Regions from separate parts of the Mycobacterium noviomagense genome, predicted to be linked through region 2. Evidence: riboswitches for the same ligand, from Rfam matches in the RefSeq annotation. Region 2 holds a riboswitch; the other holds the start of a gene.
The links. Region 2 has a riboswitch for magnesium ahead of G6N15_RS19950 (hypothetical protein). Riboswitches for the same ligand answer to the same signal wherever they lie in the genome.

Region 1 (5,779 bases), 270 kb from region 2:
GCTTCGAAAAACACCTCGGCGGCATCTACGAGCGGTTCATCGACGACATCGAAACGTTCATCGCCACAGCCCAGGAGCGCGGCGAGGTGATCACGGCCCCACCGCGGATGGTGGCCTACACCCTCGCAGCGCTGATCGGTCAGCTGGCGCACCGGCGCCTTTCCACCGACGACGGTGTCAGCGCCGCCGAAGTCGCCGACTTCGTGGTATCGCTCGTCCTCGACGGCCTGCGGCCTCGGGAATTTAGCGCGATTACTCCTCCTGCCGCTGCGCGGCGCCCGTCGTTGTCCGACGGCGATGCCTGACCTCAGATTCGCCGTCATCGGCGCCGGGATGGCCGGCGTGCTGTCCGCCGTCAAGCTGCGCCAAGCGGGTTTCACCGACATCACGGTGTACGAAAAGGCCGACCGGCTCGGCGGCACCTGGCGGGAGAACACCTATCCGGGCATCGCCTGCGATGTGCCCTCGCACCTCTACACCTATACCTTCGCGCCGAACCCCGAATGGAGCCATGCGTTCGCGCCCGGGCCGGAGATCCTCGCCTATTTCGAGAGCGTCGCGCGCCACCACGCCGTCGACGAGCTGATCCGCTTCGGCCGCGAAATCCGCCGCCTGGAATACATCGGAAACCGTTGGCGCATCACGACTTCCACCGGTGAGCGCGACGAGGCCGACGTTGTCATCGCCGCCACCGGGGTGCTGCACCACCCGCGCTATCCCGACATCGAGGGGCTCGGGTCGCGCAGGCGACCTCGCGTGTTCCACAGCTCGCGGTGGGATCACAGCGTGCCACTGGCTGGTGCGCGGCTCGGCGTGGTTGGCACCGGCTCATCCGCGGTGCAGATCGTCGGCGCCGTCACCGACACCGTGGCCGAGCTGCGCCTCTTCCAGCGCACCCCGCAATGGATCCTGCCGGTACAGAATCCGCCCATCGACGAGGCGGAGCGGGCCCGCTACCGCGCCAACCCGTCGCTGCTGAGCAAGCTGCGTGCCGAGCTGAACGCCGGCTTTGTCCAAAGTTTCGCCAACGCGGTCGTCGACGCAGACTCGCCCGCGCTCATGCAGCTGCAACAGGCAGCTTGCGCCAACCTCGAGGACAATGTGGCCGATCCCGTGCTGCGGGAGAAGTTGCGGCCCGACTACCGGGCCGGGTGTAAGCGGCTGATCATCTCGCCGAACTTCTACGAAGCCATTCAGCGGCCCAACGCCCGCCTGGTCACCGAGCCCATTGCCCGGGTCGAGCCGGATGGCGTCCGGACCCTCGACGGTGAACTGCACCGGCTTGACGTGCTCGTGCTGGCCACCGGGTTCCGGGTCGACCGCTTCCTGCGGCCGATCGACGTGGTGGGCCGCGACGGCGTGCGCCTCGACGACGTATGGGCGCAGCGGCCGTACGCGTACTTGTCGGTGTCGGTTCCGGGCTTTCCCAACCTGTTCATGCTCAACGGCCCCAACGGGCCGGTCGGCAATTTCTCGCTGATCGACGTCGCCGAGGCGCAGTTCGCCTACCTCATGCAGCTCATCGAGCTACTGGCCGACGGCCGATACCGTGCGATCAGCGCCAAACGCGCGGTCACGACCCGCTTCGAGGCCGCGCGAGCCGAGGCCGCCAAGAAGACGGTGTGGGTGACTGGTTGCCGAAGTTGGTATCTCGACGACCGCGGATTACCCGCGGTGTGGCCGTGGAGTTTCACCCGGTTCCAGGACGTCATGACACGCCCTGACCTGCGAGATTATGAGCTCGCGTGACACGTGTTCAGGTGTCGTTAACGTAAAGATACCGTCAATTCGCTGACACGCCGGTCGGGATTAAATTGACCTAATCAAGATGTTCCTGCATCATCGGATGTAAGCACCTCGTTAGGTGAGGCGGCTACACGGACATAGGCCACTGACCCTGAACGTCGAGAGACGCCCCGGGTCAGGACAGCTCTTCCCGGCTTAAGGGTTGAGCCCAAGTGGCTTCCGGGATACCGGACACGCCGTGTGGTGTCGAAGCTCTAGCGAGTGGGGTGCGGTCACCGACATTCGTCGGGCTGTACTCCTGCAGTGCACGTGGATGTTGTGCGGCTATCCGCACCTGGCGTTGCCGTGAGGAGGTGAGGGACGAATGAGTTCCAGTGAGAGTCCGGACCGATATCCGGGTCCTGTTTCGTCCCGAACCGGTCCCCGGCACGCCGCCTCCAGCTGAATCGGCTCGACGCGCGCGTTGCCTAAGAGCAGGGAACTGCTCGGAACCAGCGGGACGGAACATCAAGTCCCAACAAAAACCGCTTGATTTCCGTCTAGGAGGCAACCATGACCGCTGTTCTGTACGACGAGGTGGTGACCACCGCACCCGCCCCCCGGCTGACGGCGGCGCCGAAGCTGACCGTAGCGCCGGCGCCGGCGGACACCGCGGCGAAGAAGGTGGCGCGCGACGTCAAGTCCGACCCCTTCGGCCAGGGAGACCCGTTGGTCACCGGGGCTGCTCGTTTGCTGAGCATTCCGCTGCGTCACCTGTACGCGGCGCTGTGGCGAGTGGGACTGCTCGAGGTGGCGTAGTCCGATGACCGCCGAGCGATCCTTCTCCCCAAGCCGCTAGTTGCCAGGTCGCTGACTCTTTGGGTCGAGCGCCTGGCAACTCGCATTTTGGCTTCATTGCTTTTGAGCAGCTAGGACGCGACGCGCCGGTCATCATTGGTTGCCTCCATGATCGGCGTGTCGCGTTCTAGGCAGAAGAACGGTTTATCAGCGCGGTCAAGCCTTGGCGGTAAGCGGCCAAGCTATGGCGCCAGACGACGTCGATCGCGCCGCCGCTGTCGACATCGATCTCAGCGCCGACATGCACATACGGGGACGGCGGCACGTGCGGCACGATGTCGAGGAAGTTGACCACTCGAAAACAGCTTTCGATGGCGGCGTTAAATGCGGCCGCGAAGTCGTTGAACCCGACGCGAGGCCCGGCGAAGGTGATCAGCCGCGGCTCGATGGTGTTCGGCGGCATCTTGCGGAAGATATCCGGGGCGGCGAGCACGCTCAGCGCGGCGCCCAGGCTGTGTCCGGTGATCAGGATCTGATCGCAGTCGGCGGTTGCGGTCGCTAAGTTCGCGGCGATGCTGTCGCGGACGAGTTCGTAGACGTCTAAAAAGCCGGCTGCCACTTCTCCGAATCCGGCGATCGGCGCGTATCCGGTGGGGACGGCGTCGAAGTCGGCGAGCCAGTCGGCCAGGTCCGCGCTGCCGCGAAACGATACGAATGCGGTGTGAGTGGCGGCGTTGTGGCCCATCAGACCAAAGATGGTGTTGTCCTTCGTCATCGCCACCACCGCAGGATGTGGGTCGGTCATCGCGGTGAGTAAGGCACCGTCGGCTCGGATCAGTGCTGTCTGCACGAACCCGGTTGGCAGGGCGGGGGAACTTCCGTCCATCACGCTGTAGGCGGCCAGCGCCAACGGTAAGGCCACGTCCCGAGCGAACACTGCGTTGAATGCCACGCGCCGCAGTGTAAGAGGTGGCCCGCTGGAATCGCCGCAATACGCCCGGTTTTCGCAGTAGCGTTGAGTACCACCATGGCGACCGATCTGACGCTCTATCTCGACGACGAGCCCGGTGAGCTGGCCCGGGTCGGCGACGTGCTGGGCAAGGCGGGCGTCAACATCGCCGGCCTGTGCGCGCTGAGCAGCGGGGGCGGGCAGTCCGAGGTGCACATCCTGGTCTACGACGCCACGCCCGCGTTTGAAGCGTTGCACGACGCCGGAATCAAAATCGCCGAAGAGCAGGAAGTCATCGTTCTCGACATACAAGACCGTCCGGGTGCGCTTGCCGAGGCGATCCACAAGCTCGGCACTGCGAAGGTCAACTTGGAAACGGCCTACCTGGCCACCGAGACCCGCTTGGTGCTCGGCGCGGACAACCTGGCCGATGCGAAGGCGGCACTGGGCTGAGTGCCGATTTGGCGCCGTCCGTAGAATTGTCCCAACGGCATCGATCCGGCCATCACCGGGGAGCCTTCGGAAGAACAGCCAACCAGGCTCAGTAGAACCGAACGGGTAGGCCCGTCACAGCCGTCATCGAGCGGTCGCGCGCCAGCGCGGCAAGCGGGGTGGTACCGCGGCGCTCGCGCATCATGCGCGGCGTCGTCCCCGGCCTGACAATGGCACAGGAGACGACGCAGTGACCGAGCACAGCTATCCGAAACTGGGCAGCGGGGCACCCGATTTTCCGGCGTTGGAGCTCGAGGTCCTCGACTACTGGGCCCGCGACGACACTTTCCGCGCCAGCATCGCGCGCCGCGCCGACGCCCCCGAATACGTGTTCTACGACGGGCCGCCCTTCGCCAACGGCCTGCCGCATTACGGGCACCTGCTCACCGGCTACGTCAAGGACATCGTGCCGCGGTATCGCACCATGCGCGGCTACAAGGTGGAGCGCCGCTTCGGCTGGGACACCCACGGGCTGCCCGCCGAACTCGAGGTCGAACGCCAGCTCGGCATCACCGACAAGTCGCAGATCGACGCGATGGGCATCGCGGCGTTCAACGAAGCCTGCCGCGAATCGGTGTTGCGCTACACCGACGAATGGCAGGCCTATGTCACCCGCCAGGCCCGGTGGGTCGATTTCGACAACGACTACAAGACGCTCGATCTGCCCTACATGGAGTCGGTGATCTGGGCGTTCAAGCAGCTGTGGGACCAAGGTTTGGTCTACGAGGGCTACCGGGTGCTGCCGTATTGCTGGCGCGACGAAACCCCGTTGTCCAACCACGAACTGCGGATGGACGACGACGTCTACCAGAGTCGTCAGGACCCGGCGATCACGGTCGGATTCCGGCTTCCCGAAGGGGAATTGGCGGGTGCGTACCTGCTGGTGTGGACGACGACGCCGTGGACGCTGCCGTCCAACCAGGCGGTGGCCGTCAACCCCGACGTGACCTACGTGCAGGTTCGGGCGGGGGAGCGGCGCTATGTGCTGGCAGAAGCGCGGCTGGGCGCCTACGCGCGCGAGCTCGGCGACGAGCCGGAGGTGCTGGGCCGCTATAGCGGTGCGGATCTGCTGGGTATGCGGTATCTGCCGCCGTTTCCCTATTTCATGGACTCGCGCTGGAACGATTCGGCTAAAGCCTTTCACGTGCTGCCCGGACAGTTCGTGACGACCGAGGACGGCACCGGGATCGTTCACATGGCGCCGGCCTACGGCGAGGACGACAAGGAGGCGGGGGACAAGGCCGGCATCGTGCCGGCCACACCCGTTGACAGCAACGGCCGCTTCGATTCATCGGTTCCGGATTACCAGGGCCAGCACGTGTTCGACGCCAACCCACACATCATCCGGGATCTCAAAAACGGCACCGGCTCGGCCGCGGCTAACGGCGCGGTGCTGTTGCGGCACGAAACGTATGAGCACCCCTACCCGCACTGCTGGCGGTGCCGCAATCCGCTGATCTACCGGGCGGTGTCGTCGTGGTTTGTGAAAGTCACCGAATTCCGCGACCGCATGGTGCAACTCAACCAGCAGATCACCTGGCATCCCGAGCACGTCAAAGACGGTCAGTTCGGCAAGTGGCTGGAAAACGCACGCGACTGGTCGATTTCCCGAAACCGCTACTGGGGAACGCCGATTCCGGTGTGGGTCTCCGACGATCCCGGGTATCCGCGGATCGACGTCTACGGCAGCCTCGACGAGTTGCAACGCGACTTCGGTGTCCGGCCCGACAATCTGCACCGGCCCTACATCGACGAACTCGTCCGGCCCAACCCCGATGATCCCAGCGGGCGTTCGATGATGCGGCGAATCCCTGA
Region 2 (5,779 bases):
ATTGATTTTGGGCAACAAGCTCTTTCGCTCCTTCTGTGTTGATACTGACGTTGACCTGTTGGTCTTGGCGCGGGCGCTCATAGCTGGTCGTGAGCTGCTTCGGAGGTTGTCCTTTGCGTAGGGTCGCGAGCAGTTCGCGGTAGGGACCGACGAGGTAGACGGTGTCGCCCGCGTTGAGCAAGGCGTCGCGGCGTGGATGCAGCTTGACCGGGGCGTCCGGCCGGGTAATCGCGATGACGCGCGCCTCCGTGGACAGGTCGAACATCCGCAGCTCATCGAGTTCGCTGCCCGCTTCGACATGCATGGCGCCGACCACGAATGAGCTTTGGCCGACCGAGAACGTGCCCAGAACCTCTAGGCCCATGGCGGCCCCGATGAACCACGGTGCGGCCAGTTCGACCGTCGAGCGGACGTTTTCGAAATCGAACCGCTGTGCTACCGCGAAACCCAGTGCACGGTCGTACACGCGCAGCACAATCGGGACGTCGTGCCACCGGTTGACCTCCGGCCGTACCCGGGGTCCCAACATCTCGCGGAGCATGATCCCCGTCTCGATGTTGACCATGTCATCGCCGGTCAGTACCGCCACCGCGCGGCAGCGGTCGACACGGGCCGATTCGAGCGTCTGCCGCAACGTGGCGTCCCCGAAGATCACCGGCACGTCCAGTTCGGATGCCGACGACAGGAAGCGGTTGTCTTCGTCGCGCTCGATTATCGCGACGTCATACCCGGCGGCGGTGAGATCACTGACGACGCGGATACCAAGCGAGCCTAGTCCGACGACGATCACATGGTTGCGGAGATGACGCACCCGTCGCCTACCGGCCGTGTGGGTGAAGCGGCGCGACAGTAGCAGGTCGGCGATGAAGCCGATCAGGATCGCCGAGGTGGTCATGCCGACGAACATAGAAATGATGCTGAACACTCGCAGCCAGCTGGGCTGTTGGGCAAAGCTGAAATCGCCGTAACCAACCGTGGTGAGCGTCTCGGCGCCCATATACAACCCGTCGAGCCACGTCATCCCCGAAGGCAGCTGGTAGCTGAAGCGCAACAGGATCGTTGAGCCGATCAGCAGGATCAGCCCCACCGCAGACAAGGGAAAAAATGCCGGGTTGACGTCGTCGCGCAGGGTGCGTGCGGCGTCGAGTAGTCGCCGTAGCCGAGACTGGCGTGTGCGCCTTCCGATAGGCCGCGGTCCCCTGATGCCGCGGCCGGCCAACTCGTCAGCGGTGCCGATCATCGCCGTCCAGTCGCCGGCGTTCACCCGCAGATCCCGGCCGGGAGACCCGAGCACCTCTCCGGGGGTAAAGGACTGCTCGCCTCGAATCACCGCCACCGGGGCGAGGTCACCGTAGAGCTCGCGCAACGTCGCGTCACGCGGCGCCTCGCTGCCCCAAACACCGAATTTGATGCCAGCGGCCTCGAATGGGTGCGTGCTGCTCGCCAGACAAGCCTCGACAACCGACTGCGCCGCTAAGTCCGCGACGTCGAGGATCGCCCCCGGCCCATTGTCGGCGGCTACCGCTTCTCGCAGCACGTCGTTGGTCAGCCGCGCCACCACGCGCGCGTGCGGGTTGGCCCTCCTTGCCAGTAGTGCGATTTCGAGATTTGTCGCATCGTCATCTCCCGCGCACACCACGGCGACCGCTTCGGCAACCCCGGCATTGGCGAGGTCGGTGTCACCGAGCTTGACGACGCTCGCGCCGGCGTTCTTCAACTCCTCGATGATCGTCGTCGCCAGTGCGTCCTCACCACTGACAATGATGTGGCCGTACATGATCTCCGCGGCTCCCATCGCTGATCTGGAGGCACACCGGTCAGCCAACGCCGGCTTGGACAACTTTGACCACGACCAGCACACCGGCGAGGACCAAGTAGACGCGGAGCGTCAGCAGCCCTGCCCGCCGTACTGGCGACATCACCGGCCGCTCGAGGGTCGCGAACGCGGGCATGCGCCAGGTTGCACGCACCTTGTTGCGAAAAGCTTTGCGGTCGGCGCGGGTCAACGTGGGGAAATTGTCCAGTTCTTCCAACTGTTCGGGATTGAGCGCACCCAACGGCACGGTGTCCTCCGCGTCGTGTCGGTCGGCGTACCAACCGATTGCGAAGACGATCACGGCGCCGAGTAGGCCGATCGCGCCACCGCCAACCAGGGCACCCTCGAGCGTGTCGGTTGACAGGTTCGGAAACAATGTCACCGCCGTCAACATCAACGACAGCACGACGAGCGACCACACGATCATCCAAGCCAGGGCATTCTGCCGGAAACTGTTCACCCACGGCCCCAGTACCGGACGGTCGTTGCACAGGAGAACCAGAAATACCGTTGCCGACGGCAGCAGGATGCCGGCGAGAACCTGCACACCCTGCGTGATCAGTCCCAGGACATGATCGGGGCTGAATGCGACCACAGCCGAAATCCCAAGCAGCGCAGCGTAAGTACTGTAGAACAGCGGCGCTTCGGTCATCTTCCAATGCAACGAATGCGGCTTGCCGAGCGTGTCACCAAGCGCGTAGGTGGTGGACAGCCCGATCACGTTCGCGCCGATGAGCGAGCAGTCCAGTAACACGATCGCGAACAGCACGCCGACGGTGTGGCCGACGTGGTGGGACAGCTGAGCAGCGACCGCCCCGGCGTCGGTGAAGTTCCCTGCGTCGCTGGTGCGGCCCAACCCGAACGCGGTGGCTGCCATGAGCGCGATGCCCCCGCCGATGACCCCGACAATGCCGATAGCCAGATCGGCACGCCCGTACGGTATCCAGCGGGGCGTGATGCGTTTGTCGACGACATTGGACTGCTGAAAGAACAGCTGCCAGGGCGCCACTGTGGTGCCTACGATCGCGATGATCACCATCAATACGATCGAGTCGGGTTCGCCCGGCAAGGAAGGCACCAGCCCACGGGCGCTTTCCCCTAGCGTGGGATGCACCAACAGCACCACCGGGACAAGCGCCAGGTTTATTGCCAGGAGCACGAACATCAGTTGCTCCCAACGACGGAACGAACCGCCTGCGACCACTCCGAAGAGCAACACCGCGGCAGCCGGAATCGCGATAGCTCTCGGGCAGCCCAGAAATCCGAGTGCCAATGAGACACCGATGAATTCGGTGACGATCGTCAACGCGTTGAGAATCAACAAGTCACCGATGCTGAATGCGCCCCAAAACTTGCCGAACCGTTCGAAAATCAGCCGCGCATGACCAACTCCGGTGACCGCGCCCAACCGCAGCACCATCTCCTGGTTGACGTAGAGCACTGGGATCATCAACAGCAACGTCCACAACAGGCTCATCCCGTAGTTCTGCCCAACCTGGGCGTAGGTCGCCACGCCACCGGCATCGTTGTCGCCGATCATCACGATCAGTCCCGGCCCGGTGATGACCATCAGCGTTCGCAGCCGCTGCCAGCGGCTGCGGCCCGGGCCAGTGGCGTCGCGTGCGATGCGGCCGAACGCGCCAATGATGTCGCCGACATGTGCCGAATCGATCACCGCCGACCCGGATTCGCTGGCGATCACATCCGCTGCGACATGGCTACCATTATCGCCCGGGGCGCCGTCGGTGGTCGCTGAGCTACCAACGCCGACAATGTCGTCTGGCCGGGTGGAGATCTCAGTCATCGGCCTCTCACTTTCCGAACAGAATCGTGGTTGCAGGTGTGCAGTGTGTGCTGGGCCGGTGTGTCATTTGCGGTCGCTTTCAGCACGGGACCGATGACCGCCCGGGGTGGCAGTGATTACTGCCGGCGGCATTGTCGAGACATATAGGGCGGCTCGCTGCTGTGGAGCCAGATTGCAGCGAGCGCGTAACCGGCCCGCCATCTGCCGAGCGGCGTGTAACCCGATCCACCGGTGGGTCCTTGGAATCCGCTGTGCAACAAAACGAGTCATGATCTTCTCCTAGGAGTGACGCCCGGCCGGCTTGCCGTAGTCCACCTCAGTGCCCGAGCAGTCTCGGGTGCGCTTCATTAACCGCCCGTTCACCAATGGTGTACAGGCGCAGGCGAAAGACGCCCGCTGCGCTCAGACGGCAGAAGGAATGCCGCGGCCGGATTGGGACGGAACGGACTTCGAATACGGATATGGACTATCGCTCTGATTCATTTCGCCCTCACCTCCTCACGGCTAGAACACACGCTGTGTCGCAATTATCTGCAAGTCCTGACGGCCCTCGGGCAGCTTCTTGCCGATGCGGCCGCGATAGTGCGACCACGGCAGACGGTGCTCAGCCGGCGTGCCCACCATCTGGTCGAGCAGGTTCGTGGCATGTAGGGCCAGCGCGACATGATGCTGGACATGCCCTAAATCGCTGAAGGCCCGGAACATGTCGGCGCAGCTCACGTTTGGATCTGTTATCCCCGATAGGACCTCGAGTGCGTCACAAAGCGCCGCTCGGACATCCCCGCAGGCTCGGTGGATCTGGCGCTCGGGGTTAGGAGCGGGCATTTGCTTTGCCCTCGGGCCACTCGGATGTGCCTGTGTCGCAACAAAATCCATGATGTTCTCCTGGCAGCAGCCCAACCGGCTGGCACGCAGAATTCCGCCGAGGGCGAGCGAATGCCGGCGCGCTTCATCGCTCTGCGCACCGATAGCGCGCAGACGTCAGCGAAACAGCGTCCGTTAACGCTCAGGCGGCTGGAGAGATGCCGTGACCGGATCGGGACGAAACGGACTTCGAATACGAATACGGACTGTCGCTCGGACTCACTTCGCCCTCACCTCCTCACGGCCGGGGCACACGCGGGTGCCATCACGTTACACAACGGGGTGAGGCGACCTGGCGACTCGGCCAGGGGCGGCACCCCTCTCGTCTGAGCTTTGGCACTGCAAGGCGTATCCGGAAGATCCGGAAGCCACTTGGGCTCAACCCTTAAGCCGGGAGGAGCTGTCCTGACCCTGGGCGTCTCTCGACGTTCGGGGTCAGTGGCCTGTATCCCTGCAGACGCCTCACCTAGCGAGGTGCTTGCCCCTACATGCTGGCACTCACACCTGGTGCCCGTCAAACATTTGGCAAAATTCGCTCCGCCGAACTCCATGGCGCCACGGCCGAGGCGTTAATAAAACACGCAGCCGCGACATCAGACTCTGTCAACATCTTGGGTGTGGTTGCGCCGGCGCGCTTTTGGAGCGGCCCAGATGTGCTGCAGTGGCCAGACTGCCTAGCTGCGTACGTTCCTGACGAAGGCCGATCAGCCCCGATTTGTTCACGCCCGCGATGACGCGGGCCTCGGAACGCCGATGCCCGAAGCCGGCAAGCCAGCCAGTCAGCTGCGCCTGACTCGCACGAATGCCGGCACCTCGAGACCGGCGCGCGCCGTTGGTGACATATCGCACTAGGTCACGGTGTTGGGTTGACGGACGGCCTTCCGGGTGCCACGATTGCCCATGCATGCACCTCGCTAGGTGAGGCGTCTGCAGGGACACAGGCCACTGACCCCGAACGTCGAGAGACGCCCAGGGTCAGGACAGCTCCTCCCGGCTTAAGGGTTGAGCCCAAGTGGCTTCCGGATCTTCCGGATACGCCTTGCAGTGCCAAAGCTCAGACGAGAGGGGTGCCGCTCCTGGCGGAATCACCAGGCTGCCTCACCCCGATGTGCGACATGGTGGCACTCCCATGTGCCCTTGGCCCTGAGGAGGTGAGAGCGGAATGAGTCGCGGTGATAGTCCGTATCCGAGTTCGGTGACCGTTTCGTTCGGATCCGACCCCGGCATCAATCCCGTCGCCTGAATCGGCTTGCGCCGCTTCACTTAACGCGCATTCCCACCCGTTGGTGCGTATG

Region 1: linked by a shared signal. The riboswitch ahead of G6N15_RS18825 (Rv1535 family protein) and the one ahead of G6N15_RS19950 (hypothetical protein) in region 2 are both predicted to bind magnesium.

The regions. Positions count from the first base shown of each region.
Region 1 covers NZ_AP022583.1:3,952,164-3,957,942, forward strand. The annotation lists gene G6N15_RS18815 (TetR/AcrR family transcriptional regulator) at 1-305, shown strand, start outside; gene G6N15_RS18820 (flavin-containing monooxygenase) at 298-1,749, shown strand; M-box (ykoK) riboswitch at 1,850-2,019, shown strand; gene G6N15_RS18825 (Rv1535 family protein) at 2,299-2,544, shown strand; gene G6N15_RS18830 (lipase family protein) at 2,711-3,475, opposite strand; gene G6N15_RS18835 (amino acid-binding protein) at 3,551-3,925, shown strand; gene ileS (isoleucine--tRNA ligase) at 4,155-5,779, shown strand, end outside.
Region 2 covers NZ_AP022583.1:4,219,956-4,225,734, forward strand. The annotation lists gene G6N15_RS19940 (NAD-binding protein) at 1-1,777, opposite strand, end outside; gene G6N15_RS19945 (NRAMP family divalent metal transporter) at 1,818-3,620, opposite strand; gene G6N15_RS19950 (hypothetical protein) at 4,125-4,340, opposite strand; M-box (ykoK) riboswitch at 4,795-4,965, opposite strand; M-box (ykoK) riboswitch at 5,388-5,558, shown strand.